Regions from separate parts of the Streptomyces sp. NPDC091371 genome, predicted to be linked through region 2. Evidence: riboswitches for the same ligand, from Rfam matches in the RefSeq annotation. Region 2 holds a riboswitch; the other holds the start of a gene.
What was found. Region 2 has a riboswitch for ZMP and ZTP ahead of AB0O21_RS15450 (bifunctional 5,10-methylenetetrahydrofolate dehydrogenase/5,10-methenyltetrahydrofolate cyclohydrolase). Riboswitches for the same ligand answer to the same signal wherever they lie in the genome.
Positions count from the first base shown of each region.

Region 1: it holds a riboswitch for ZMP and ZTP, as region 2 does, so the genes downstream of both, glyA (serine hydroxymethyltransferase) here and AB0O21_RS15450 (bifunctional 5,10-methylenetetrahydrofolate dehydrogenase/5,10-methenyltetrahydrofolate cyclohydrolase) in region 2, are expected to answer to the same signal.

Region 1 covers NZ_JBFBFP010000017.1:79,123-84,975, forward strand. The annotation lists gene AB0O21_RS20160 (glutathionylspermidine synthase family protein) at 1-1,146, shown strand, start outside; gene rocD (ornithine--oxo-acid transaminase) at 1,153-2,358, opposite strand; ZMP/ZTP riboswitch at 2,468-2,558, shown strand; gene glyA (serine hydroxymethyltransferase) at 2,594-3,865, shown strand; gene trpS (tryptophan--tRNA ligase) at 4,185-5,198, shown strand; gene AB0O21_RS20180 (2'-5' RNA ligase family protein) at 5,281-5,853, shown strand, end outside.
Region 2 covers NZ_JBFBFP010000011.1:124,714-130,566, forward strand. The annotation lists gene AB0O21_RS15440 (RNA polymerase sigma factor) at 1-899, opposite strand, end outside; gene AB0O21_RS15445 (methyltransferase domain-containing protein) at 1,110-1,874, opposite strand; ZMP/ZTP riboswitch at 1,931-2,024, shown strand; gene AB0O21_RS15450 (bifunctional 5,10-methylenetetrahydrofolate dehydrogenase/5,10-methenyltetrahydrofolate cyclohydrolase) at 2,116-2,961, shown strand; gene AB0O21_RS15455 (hypothetical protein) at 3,616-3,876, opposite strand; gene AB0O21_RS15460 (hypothetical protein) at 3,903-4,166, shown strand; gene AB0O21_RS15465 (hypothetical protein) at 4,163-4,360, shown strand; gene AB0O21_RS15470 (FAD-dependent oxidoreductase) at 4,329-5,753, opposite strand.

The DNA.
Region 1 (5,853 bases), on a different contig from region 2:
GTCGAGGAACAGGGCCTGATCTACCCCCTGACCCGCTACCCCGACGACTCCCTGCGCCCCTACTGGGACGAGAGCGCGTACTACTCCTTCTCCCTCCCCGAGGTGGAGGCCCTGGAGAACGTCGTCGAGGAGCTGCACGCCATGTGCCTGGCCGCGGCCGCGCACATCGTCGACAACGACCGCTTCGCCGACCTCGGCATCACCGACCCCCGCCTCGCCGGGCTCGTCGCCGAGTCCTGGCGGCGGCGCGCCGAACAGCCCTCCCTCTACGGCCGCTTCGACCTGCGCTACGACGGCACCGGCAGCCCCGCCAAGCTGCTGGAGTACAACGCCGACACCCCGACCTCCCTCGTGGAGGCGGCGAGCCCGCAGTGGTTCTGGATGGAGGAGCGCTTCCCCGGCGCCGACCAGTGGAACTCCCTCCACGAGCGGCTCGTCGACGCCTGGCGCCGGCAGGCCGAACTGCTGCCGCCCGGCCCGCTGCACTTCGCGCACTCCGAGACCGACGAGCTCGGCGAGGACCTGATGACGGTCGCCTACCTCCAGGAGACCGCCGAACAGGCCGGCATCGACACGCACGCCCTGTCCGTCGAGCAGATCGGCTGGGACAGCCTCTCCGGCCGGTTCGTGGACGACAAGCTCCGCTTCATCCGCGGCTGTTTCAAGCTCTACCCGTGGGAGTGGCTGGCCACGGACGAGTTCGGCCCCATGGTCCTCGGCACGTACGACCTCGGCGGCGGCAGCGGCACCACCTGCTGGATCGAGCCGCTGTGGAAGATGCTGCTCTCCAACAAGGCCCTGCTCGCGGTCCTCTGGGAGCTCTTCCCGGAGCACCCGAACCTGCTGCCCGCCTACCTCGACGGCCCGCACGAGCTCGCAAGCACCACCGGTTACGTCGCGAAGCCGCTGCTGGGCCGCGAGGGCGCCGGCGTCACCCTCCACGAGGCCGGCGGCGAGGCGTTCGTACCGGACCCGGACGAGCGGTACTGCTTCCAGGGCCTGGCCCCGCTGCCTGACTTCGACGGCAACCGGGTGGTGCTCGGCGCGTGGGTCGTCGAGGACGAGGCGGCGGGGCTCGGCATCCGCGAATCGGCGGGGCCGGTCACGGACGAGTACGCCCGGTTCCTGCCCCACGTGATCCTGTAGCGGCGGCTACGCGGACAGCACCGACCTGAGCTGGTCCAGCCCCCAGTCCAGGTCCTCCTTGCTGATCACCAGCGGCGGGGCGATGCGGATCGTCGACCCGTGGGTGTCCTTCACCAGCACCCCCAGCTCCATCAGCTTCTCGGAGATGTCCCGGCCCGTCCCGAGCGCGGGGTCGATGTCGACGCCCGCCCACAGCCCGCGCCCGCGTACGGCGGTCACCGCGCCCCCGCCGACCAGCAGGTTCAGCTCCCGGTGCAGGTGGTCGCCGAGCTCGGCGGCGCGCTGCTGGTACTCGCCGGTGCGCAGCATCGCGATCACCTCCAGGGCCACGGCGCAGGCGAGCGGGTTCCCGCCGAAGGTGGACCCGTGTTCGCCGGGCTTGAACACCCCGAGCACGTCCCGGTCGCCGACGACGGCCGACACCGGCACCACGCCGCCGCCGAGCGCCTTGCCCAGGACGTAGAGGTCCGGGACGACCCCCTCGTGGTCGCACGCGAAGGTCTTCCCGGTCCGGCCGAGGCCCGACTGGATCTCGTCCGCCATGAACAGGACGTTCCGCTCGCGCGTGAGCTCCCGTACGCCCCGCAGGTATCCGGCGGGCGGCACCAGGACCCCCGCCTCGCCCTGGATCGGCTCCAGCAGCACGGCGACGGTGTTCTCGGTGACGGCGTGGGCGAGCGCGGTGAGGTCGCCGTACGGGACGATCTCGAAGCCCGGGGTGTACGGGCCGAAGTGGTCGCGGGCCTCGTGGTCCGTGGAGAAGGAGACGATGGTGGTGGTCCGGCCGTGGAAGTTGTCGGCGGCGACCACGATCTTGGCGTGCCCGTCCGGGACGCCCTTGACCTCGTAGCCCCACTTGCGGGCCGTCTTCACGGCCGTCTCCACGGCCTCCGCGCCCGTGTTCATGGGCAGCACCATGTCCTTGCCGCACAGCTCGGCGAGCTCGGTGCAGAACTCGGCGAACCGGTCGTGGTGGAAGGCGCGCGAAGTGAGAGTGACCCGCTCCAGCTGGGCGTGGGCGGCGTCGAGCAGCCGGCGGTGTCCGTGCCCGAAGTTGAGGGCCGAATAGCCGGCGAGCATGTCGAGGTAGCGGCGGCCCTCCACGTCGGTCATCCACGCGCCTTCCGCGGAGGCGACGACGACGGGCAGCGGGTGGTAGTTGTGCGCGCTGTGCGCGTCGGCGGAACGGATGGCATCAGCAGTTGTCGACACGGGGTCTCCGATCGTCCGTCAGGCCTGTGACGAGGGTGGCGTCACTTTCCATCCTCGCTCGTATACCGGACGGAGAAACCTTTCTCGTGGCGCGCCCGCTAAGGTGGGCGGTACGCACGGCGACTGGCGTACGGAGAACCAACTCCGGGGGAGTCGTGCGCGTACGACCGCACACAGGGCCGCTCGCCTGGGCCTCGCGGGGACGAGATACGAAATCGACCCCGGAGGAGCCGCCATGAGCGCGAACCACCGTCATCCCGCCCTTCTCGCGACCGACCCCGAACTGGCGTCCTTCGTCGCGGCGGAGGAGACCCTTCAGGCCGAGACGCTGCGCCTGATTCCCAGCGAGAACTACGTCTCCGCCGCCGTCCTCGAAGCCTCCGGCACCGTGCTGCAGAACAAGTACAGCGAGGGCTACCCGGGCCGCCGCTACTACGAGGGCCAGCAGAACATCGACCGCGTCGAGGCCCTGGCGATCGAGCGGGCCAAGGGCCTGTTCGGCGTGGACCACGCGAACGTGCAGCCGTACTCGGGCTCCCCGGCGAACCTCGCCGTCTACCTGGCCTTCGCGAAGCCCGGCGACACGGTGATGGGCATGGCCCTGCCGATGGGCGGGCACCTCACCCACGGCTGGGGCGTCTCGGCGACGGGCTCGTGGTTCCGGGGCGTCCAGTACGGCGTCCAGGCGGACACCGGCCTGATCGACTACGACGCGGTGCGCGAGCTGGCCCTCGCCGAGCGGCCGAAGATCATCTTCTGTGGCGGTACCGCCCTCCCGCGCACGATCGACTTCGCGGCCTTCGCGTCGATCGCCGAGGAGGCGGGCTCGATCCTGGTCGCGGACGTGGCGCACATCGCGGGCCTGATCGCGGGCGGCGCGCACCCGTCCCCGGCGGGGCACGTGGACGTCATCTCCACGACCACGCACAAGACCCTGCGGGGTCCGCGCGGCGCGATGCTGATGTGCCGGGAGGAGCACGCGAAGGCCATCGACAAGGCGGTCTTCCCGGGCCTGCAGGGCGGGCCGCACAACCAGACCACGGCCGGCATCGCGGTGGCGCTCCACGAGGCCGCGCAGCCGTCCTTCGTCTCGTACGCCCACGCGGTCGTCGCCAACGCGAAGGCGCTGGCGGCGGCCCTGCTGGAGCGGGGCTTCGACCTGGTCTCGGGCGGTACGGACAACCACCTGATCCTGCTGGACCTCACCTCGCGCGGGGTTCCGGGCAAGGTCGCGGCCAAGGCCCTGGACCGGGCGGGCATCGTGGTCAACTACAACACCGTCCCCTTCGACACGCGCAAGCCGTTCGACCCCTCGGGGATCCGGATCGGCACGCCGTCGCTGACCTCCCGGGGCCTGGGGGCCGAGCACATGCCGGTGGTCGCGGAGTGGATCTCCCGGGCCGTCGCGGCCGCGGCGAAGGGGGACGAGGCCGAGCTCGGGGCGATCAGGGCCGAGGTCACGGCCTTGATGGCCGACTTCCCGGCCCCGGGCCTCCCCCTGTCCTGACCCGCGGCGCCGTTGCCGGGGGCTCTGCCCCCGGACCCCCGCTCCTCAAACGCCGGAGGGGCTGGAATTGCCCTACGGGTAATCCAGCCGCACCTGGCGGACGACAGCAGCCAAATCCAGCCCCCGCGCAGCGGCTGGGCCCCGGCCCACTCGGCGGCGGCCGCTCGGTCGGGGTGAGATCCGGCCACCGCGCTACCGCCGGGTACCGGGACGGGCCCCGGCATCCGGCGGTGGCCGGCCGCCCCGCGGGCCTGCGGCCACGGAAGGTTCCGGCCAGCGGCGGGCCCGAGCCCGCCCCCGCACCTGAGAGAATGGGGCCATGGCTTCTGATCGTCCTCGCGCGCTCTCCGGCATCCAGCCCACCTCCGGTTCGTTCCACCTCGGGAACTACCTCGGAGCCATTCGCCAGTACGTCGCCCTGCAGGAGACGCACGACGCCTTCTACATGGTCGTCGACCTGCACGCGATCACCATGCCGCAGGATCCGAAGGACCTCCGCGCGAACACCCGGCTCTCCGCCGCCCAGCTCCTGGCCGCCGGCCTGGACCCCGAGCGCTGCACGCTCTTCGTCCAGAGCCACGTGCCCGAGCACGCGCAGCTCGGCTGGGTCATGAACTGCATCACCGGTTTCGGCGAGGCCAGCCGGATGACCCAGTTCAAGGACAAGTCCGCCAAGGGCGGGGTCAACAGCGCCAGCGTCGGCCTGTTCACGTACCCGATCCTCCAGGTCGCCGACATCCTGCTCTACCAGGCGAACGCCGTCCCCGTGGGCGAGGACCAGCGCCAGCACATCGAGCTGACCCGCGACCTCGCCGAGCGCTTCAACCAGCGCTTCGGCCAGACCTTCACCCTGCCCGCCGCGCACATCGTCAAGGAGGTCGCGAAGATCTACGACCTCCAGGACCCGGCGATCAAGATGTCGAAGTCCGCGTCGTCCCCCAAGGGCCTGATCAACCTCCTCGACGAGCCCAAGGCCACCGAGAAGAAGATCAAGAGCGCGGTCACCGACACCGACACCGTGATCCGCTTCGACACGGAGAACAAGCCCGGCGTCAGCAACCTGCTCACGATCCTCTCCACCCTGACGGGCGAGTCGATCCCGGCGCTGGAGGCCTCGTACGAGGGCAAGGGCTACGGCGCGCTGAAGACCGACCTGGCCGGCGTGATGGTCGACTTCGTCACACCCTTCAAGCAGCGCACCCAGGAATACCTGGACGACCCGGAGACGCTGGACTCCATCCTGGCCAAGGGCGCGGAGAAGGCCCGCGCGGTGGCCGCCGAGACCCTCGCGCAGGCCTACGACCGGCTCGGTTTCCTGCCCGCCAAGCACTGACGACAGAGGGCCCTGGCGAGACAGGGGGTGCTGGCCCCACACTGGGGCGACAGCACACACTCGAACGACGGAGGAGACATACGTGGGGACCGTAACGCTCGGCGTTTCGATCGCGGTCCCGGAGCCGTACGGCAGCCAGCTCCAGGAGCTGCGCGCCGGCTTCGGGGACGCCGCCGCGCACGGTATTCCCACGCATGTCACCCTCGTGCCGCCCACCGAGGTGGAGGCCGACCGGCTGCCGGCGATCCGGGCCCACCTGGCCGAGGTCGCGGAGGCCTTCCGGGGCTTCCGGATGCGGCTGGCAGGGACGGGCACCTTCCGGCCCCTGTCGCCGGTCGTCTTCGTCCAGGTCGTCGAGGGCGGCGCGGGCTGCACCAGGCTCCAGGGCGAGGTCCGCGATCCGGAGGGTCCGCTGAGCCGCGAGCTGGCGTTCCCGTACCACCCGCACGTCACCGTCGCCCACGGGATCTCCGAGGAAGCGATGGACCTGGCGTTCAGCACCCTCGCCGAGTACGCCGCCGAGTGGGTCTGCGACAGCTTCGCGCTCTACGAGCAGGGCTCCGACGGGGTCTGGCGCAAGCTGCGCGAATACCCTTTCGGCACGGGCCCGACCGGCGTCCCGGCACAGCCGGGCGCGCCCGCCGACGCGGCGACA
Region 2 (5,853 bases):
GCCTCGAGGAGGTGGTTCTTGGCGCGGCGGCCGTCCTCGACGAGGATCTCCAGCTCGCGCTTGAACGCGGGCTTGTGGTCCTCCTCCTCTTCGAGCTTGTACTCGGAGAACAGGCCCGCCTCGATGCGCTTGGCGAGCTCGACCTCCTGCTCGGCGTTGAGGAGCGGCACCTTGCCGATGAGCTTGAGGTAGTCCTTGACCGGGTCGGCGGTGGCGCCGGCGACCATGACCGTCTGCGCCGGGGCGTCGTCCTCGTCGTCGTCGGACAGCACGAAGCCCTGCCCGGCGCCGGCCTTCGGGGTCTCCTCCTCGGCCTCGTCGACGAGGTCCTCGGCAGCCCAGTCCTCGCCCTCGACGGCCGGGTTCTCGCCCTCGTCGGCGTCCTTGGCGGTGGTCTTCTTCGCGGCGGCCGTCTTCTTGACCGCGGTCTTCTTCGCGGCGGCCTTCTTGACCGTGCGCTTCTTCGGCTCGGCGGCGACCGTGTCGGACGTCACCTCGTCGTCGGCGGCGGCAGCGGCCGGCGAAGCGGATATCGCCGTGGCCGTGGCCGGGGTGCTGGTGGCGGCCGTCTTGCGCGCGCCGATGGGGCGCGGCGGGGTGGCGGCCTTCTTGGCGACCGTGCGGGCCGGGGCGGCGGCCGCCTTGCGGGGCTTCTTGGCGGCGGCCTTCGTGGCGGGAGCGGCGCTGACGTGGAGGGCGACACCCTCCTCGTCCAGGACCTGGTTCAGGCTGCGCAGGACCCGCTTCCACTGGTCCACCGGGATGCGGCCGGCCTCGAAGGCCTGGCGCACGTCGTCACCGTTGATGTGACCCTGCTCGCGGCCGCGCTCGACGAGCGCGACGAGGGCCTCCGATTCGGCGATCTCCGGAGGGAACGTACGGGACGGGCTGAGCGACACAAGAAGCCTCTCGTTGCGAGCAAATAAGGGATCGGCGGGACATCATCGCGCGAACTTGGGAAACAGACCCGAGGGGGTCTGTATTCCGGGCCGCGCGAGGACACCTGTCGGTTCATCGCACGCTCGAGTCGATTCGTTACGCGCTGAATTGAGTGACCTGCGCCACGCTGTGGGCGGGCAACCTGTCCGGCGTGAAACCGTCCACCCCCCTCATCGGTCCGTTTTGCGGGCTTCGATGAGGAAACGAGCGGTATGTGCCACGAACGGGCCTTCGCGCTCGATCCGTTCGTGGAGCTCGCGCAGCCGGTCCCGGTACTGCCCGACCGTGAAGCCGGGCACCATCCAGATCACCTTCCGGAGAAAGTAGATCACGGCTCCGATGTCGTGGAACTCCGTACGGAGCCGTTCGGAGCGCAGGTCGACGACTTCGAGGCCGGCCTTCGTGGCGTCGGCCACGGCGTCGTCGGGGTGCCGGCCACGCCGGACCTCCTCCGGCTGGCGGCCCAGGAAGTACTCGACGAGCTCGAAGACGCTCGCCGGACCGACCTGCTGGGACAGGTAGGTGCCGCCGGGGGTCAGCACCCGCGCGATCTCGTCCCACCAGATCGTCACCGGATGCCGGCTGGCCACGAGCTCGAAGGCCTCGTCGCCGAACGGCAGCGGCGGCTCGTCGGAGTCCGCGACCACGACCGCGCCCAGCGGGTGCAGCAGCCGGGTCGCCTTGTCGATGTTGGGCGGCCAGGACTCGGTGGCCGCCGTCAGCGGGGGCAGCGGGCCGGCCCCGGCGAGGACCTCACCGCCGCCCGTCTGGATGTCCAGGGCGGACCGGACGCGGGCCAGGCGCTCGCGGAGCAGCCCCTGGTAGCCCCAGGAGGGGCGCTGCTCGGTGGCCCGGCCGTCGAGCCACGAGAAGTCCCAGCCGTCCACGGAGACGGACTCGGCCTCCGCCACAAGATGGTCGAAAGTGCGCGTCATATGTCGATCGTCGCAGGTCGGGCACCGGTGAACCAGCGGATATGTCGACTACAGTGGACGCGGGCCGTGACTGGCGTTCGGGTGGATCACCACCGGGGAGCGGCCCGGCGTACTCCGGTGCGTCGACTGCCGCGCGCCTGGGCGAACCGCGAACCGCGACCGCGTACCGCAGCGACGTTCAGGAGACCCCGTGACGACTGCCCAGACTGCCACCGCCACTGCCACCGCCTCTGCCCGGCTGATGGACGGCACCGCCCTCGCCCGCAGCATCTCGGAGCAGACCGCCGCCTACGCGGCGAAGATCACCGAGCGCACCGGCACCGCGCCCTGCCTCGCGACCGTGCTGGTCGGCGAGGACCCCGCCTCCGTGACCTACGTCCGGATGAAGCAGAACCGCTGCGCCAAGGCCGGGATCACCTCCCGCCACGTGGAGCTGCCGGCCGAGACCACCACCGAGGAGCTGGTCGCCGCCCTCACCGCGCTCTCCGAGGACCCGGAGATCAGCGGCATCCTGCTCCAGCACCCCGTCCCGCACCACATCGACGAGCGCGCCGCCTTCGAGGCCATCGCCCCCGGCAAGGACGTCGACGGGGTCACCATGCACTCCTTCGCCGCCATGGGCTTCGGGCTGCCGGGCTTCGTCTCCTGCACCCCCGGCGGCATCATGCGCCTGCTCGCCGCCTACGACGTGGACCTCACCGGGAAGCACGCCGTGGTCGTCGGCCGCAGCGCGATCCTGGGCAAGCCGGCCGGGATGCTGCTGCTGGAGCAGAACGCGACCGTCACGTACTGCCACTCCCGCACCCAGGACCTCCCCTCGATCGTGCGGCAGGCGGACGTGCTGGTCGCCGCCGTCGGCAAGGCCGAGTTCATCCGGGGCGAGGACATCAAGCCGGGCGCCGTGGTCCTCGACGCGGGCTACAACGAGGGCAACGTCGGCGACGTCCACTTCGAGTCGGCCGCCGCCCGCGCCTCGCTGATCACCCCGGTCCCCGGCGGCGTCGGCCCGATGACCATCGCCGTGCTGCTGGAGCAGACCGTCCAGGCGGCCGCCGCCCAGGCCGGGCTGGACCTCGCGGACCTCTGACCCCCGCCGCACCGCTGCGCGTACGACGGACGCCCCCGGGCCCTTCGGTCCGGGGGCGTCCCGTTTCCCCCGGCAGGGGCCGAAAGGCCGATCCGTGTCCGGTAGAGCCGAGGCTCCACTGGACATGTGAACGGATCGATGGACATGCAGCAGCAGGAGCCCGCCGCACACACACCCGGGGCCTGCGGCCCCGGACCGAGCGCGAACGGGCGGCACCATCGAGGGCTCGCCACCCTCGTCCTGGCTGTGGGAGCGGTTCAGCGTCGCAGATGAGCTTAGGTCTTCCTGCGCGGGCCGTTCAGTTTCAGGTCTGCCCGGAAGGCGGCGTGTACTGCGCAGGGTTTGGACGCCTGCTGTGGGCCGCGTGCCGCGCCGCTCGTTGCGGCTCGGGTGCTCATCGTGTGCGGTGCCTGCCGCCTGTGCCGCCGCTGGGTGCGGCGATTCGGTGACTGGGGCAGCCGCCCCGCCGGACGCTCTCCGCCCGGTATGGACCCGGACGGGGCGGGGACCCCGCGTCGCTTCCTGGGCACGGGGCGGATTCTCATGGGTCGGCCTCCATGCGGCGGACCGTTCTGCCCCGTACAACGAGGGCACAGCCACCAGGACACGGCCGAAGTTGTGATCAACGGATCGGAGGAGCACCCCGCTCGTCGGCTACCTCGGCGAGGAGGTCGACTGGCACCTCGGCTTCGGCGCCGCCGCCGTCGGCATGGCCCTCGGCCTGGTCCAGTACGTGCTGGGCGGCCGCAGGCTCTCCCGGCAGCTGCGCGAGGAGCCGGTGGTCCGGCTGACCCCCGCCGAGCGGACCAGGGTGCGGCGCACGTCCTCGTACGGCCTGGTCTTCACGGCCGTGCTGATCGCGCTGATGGCCGCCGGGCACGCGCTCGACATCGACAGCATCACCTCCCTGCTCACGGTCCTCGCGGTCGTGGGTCACGAAGGTGGAGAAGACCCGGCTGCGGGCCGACGTGTGGCTCTTCCTGGCCGCGACGCTGTTCTGGCTGGTCTACGACCAGATGGGCAACGAGCTCAACCTGTTCGCCGCCCAGAAGACCGACCTGAGCCTGCTGGGGTGGCACGTCCCGGCCAGCTGGACCCAGTCCCTGCCCGCCCTGTTCGTGATCGTCCTCGCGCCGGTGTTCGCGACCCGGTGGGCCTCTCGGTCACCACGAAGCTGGCCCCGCGCGCCTTCACCAGTCAGATGATGGGCGTCTGGTTCCTCGCCGCCGCGACCGGCGACGCCATCGGCGCGCAGCTGCCGCGGCTGGACGCGGTGATCGGCCAGAGCCTGAACTTCCTGTGGCAGGGCGCGCTGGTGATCGCGGCGGGCGCGGTGATGGCCTTCTTCACCCGCCGGCTGAGGCTCCTCACCGGTGAGGCTCCGGCACCGGCGGCGTGAGGCCGGCGACGGCCCGCTCGGCGGGGGTCAGCGGGGGGCCCTGGAGGGCGCCCCGGTCCGAGGCGCGCAGGACGTGCCAGGCGACCGGGAGACTCAGCCAGTGGGTGGGCGCGCTGCTCATGGTGACCACCTTGAACAGCGCCGCAGTGAGGGCCTCGTCGGTGGTGGCGCCCAGCATCAGCCGGTTCACGTACCGGTCCAGCAGGCCGGACCCGGTCCTCGGCTCCATCCCGGTCGCCGTGGCCCCCGGGTACTGGATGTCCTGCGTGATGGCGAGCTCCCAGGCGGTGTTCACCTGGGGGGCGATGGCCCGCTGTGCCTCCCGGCCGAAGCCGGGGTGGCCGAGCCCCTTGTCCCGGAGCAGGGAGCGTACGGCCAGCATCCCCTGGGCGGCGACGGTCATGCCCTGCCCGTACAGCGGGTTGAAGGTGGCGACCGAGTCCCCGACGGCGAAGAACCCGTCGGGCAGGTCGGCCTTCTCGAAGTAGAGCCGGCGGTTCGCGGTGCCCTGAGTGAGGGCGACGTCCGTCAAGGGCTTCCTGCCCTCCAGGAGTTCGCCGACGATCGGGTCCCGGACGCCCTTGGCGAACGGGATGAACGCCTCGGGGTCGCCGGTGGGCTGGCCGCCGCGGGTGCCGGAGAGGGTGGCCTGCCACCGGCCGTCCTCGATGGGCACGACGGTGGCCGTCTGCCCGGGGACGGGCATCCGGGGGTCGGACTGCACGTTGACGATGGGGAAGCCCGACTCGTGGGCCCCGGCCGGAGCTTCGAAGATCCTGGTGGCGTAGACGAGACCGGAGTCGACCTCGGCCTGGCGGAGCTCGGCGACGCCCAGGGCACGCAGCCAGGCCTGGGCGCGCGAGCCGCGTCCGCTGGCGTCGACCACGAGGTCGGCGCTCAGCAGCAGGCCCTCCTCCTGCGGGGTGTCCACGCGGACGCCGGTGACGCGGGCCGCCGTGCCCTCCAGCGCCCGGACCCGGCTGCGCTCCAGCGTGGTGACCGCCTTCAGGCGGGTCACGCGGGCGCGCACCACCGAGTCCAGGAGGTCGCGGCTGCAGGAGATGTTGAACTGCTTCTCCGTCACCCGCGGGATCCAGCCCTGGTAGGACATGGTGACCAGGTCGGTGGGGAGGCTGCGGCGCAGGGCGCCCGCGCGCGTCCAGTCGTCCGTGATGCCGGGCAGGATCTCCTCGATGGCCCGGGCGCCGCCCGACCACAGCAGGTGGGTGTGCCTGCCCTGCGGCAGTCCGCGCCGCGGCGCCGGGCCCTCGGGCAGGGGGTCCGCGTCGATGACGGTGACCTTGGCGTGCTCGGCGAGGACGGCGGCCGCGAGCAGGCCGGCCAGGCTGCCGCCGATGACGACGGCGTGGCGGGACGGGGAAGACTGGGTCATCGTGTCGTGCTCTCTGTCGGGGCCGTGCGTGTGGCCTGCGGCGCGAGGTGGTCGGCCGGGAGGAAGCCGGCGCAGACCCCGGACTGGTGGCTCAGCCGCT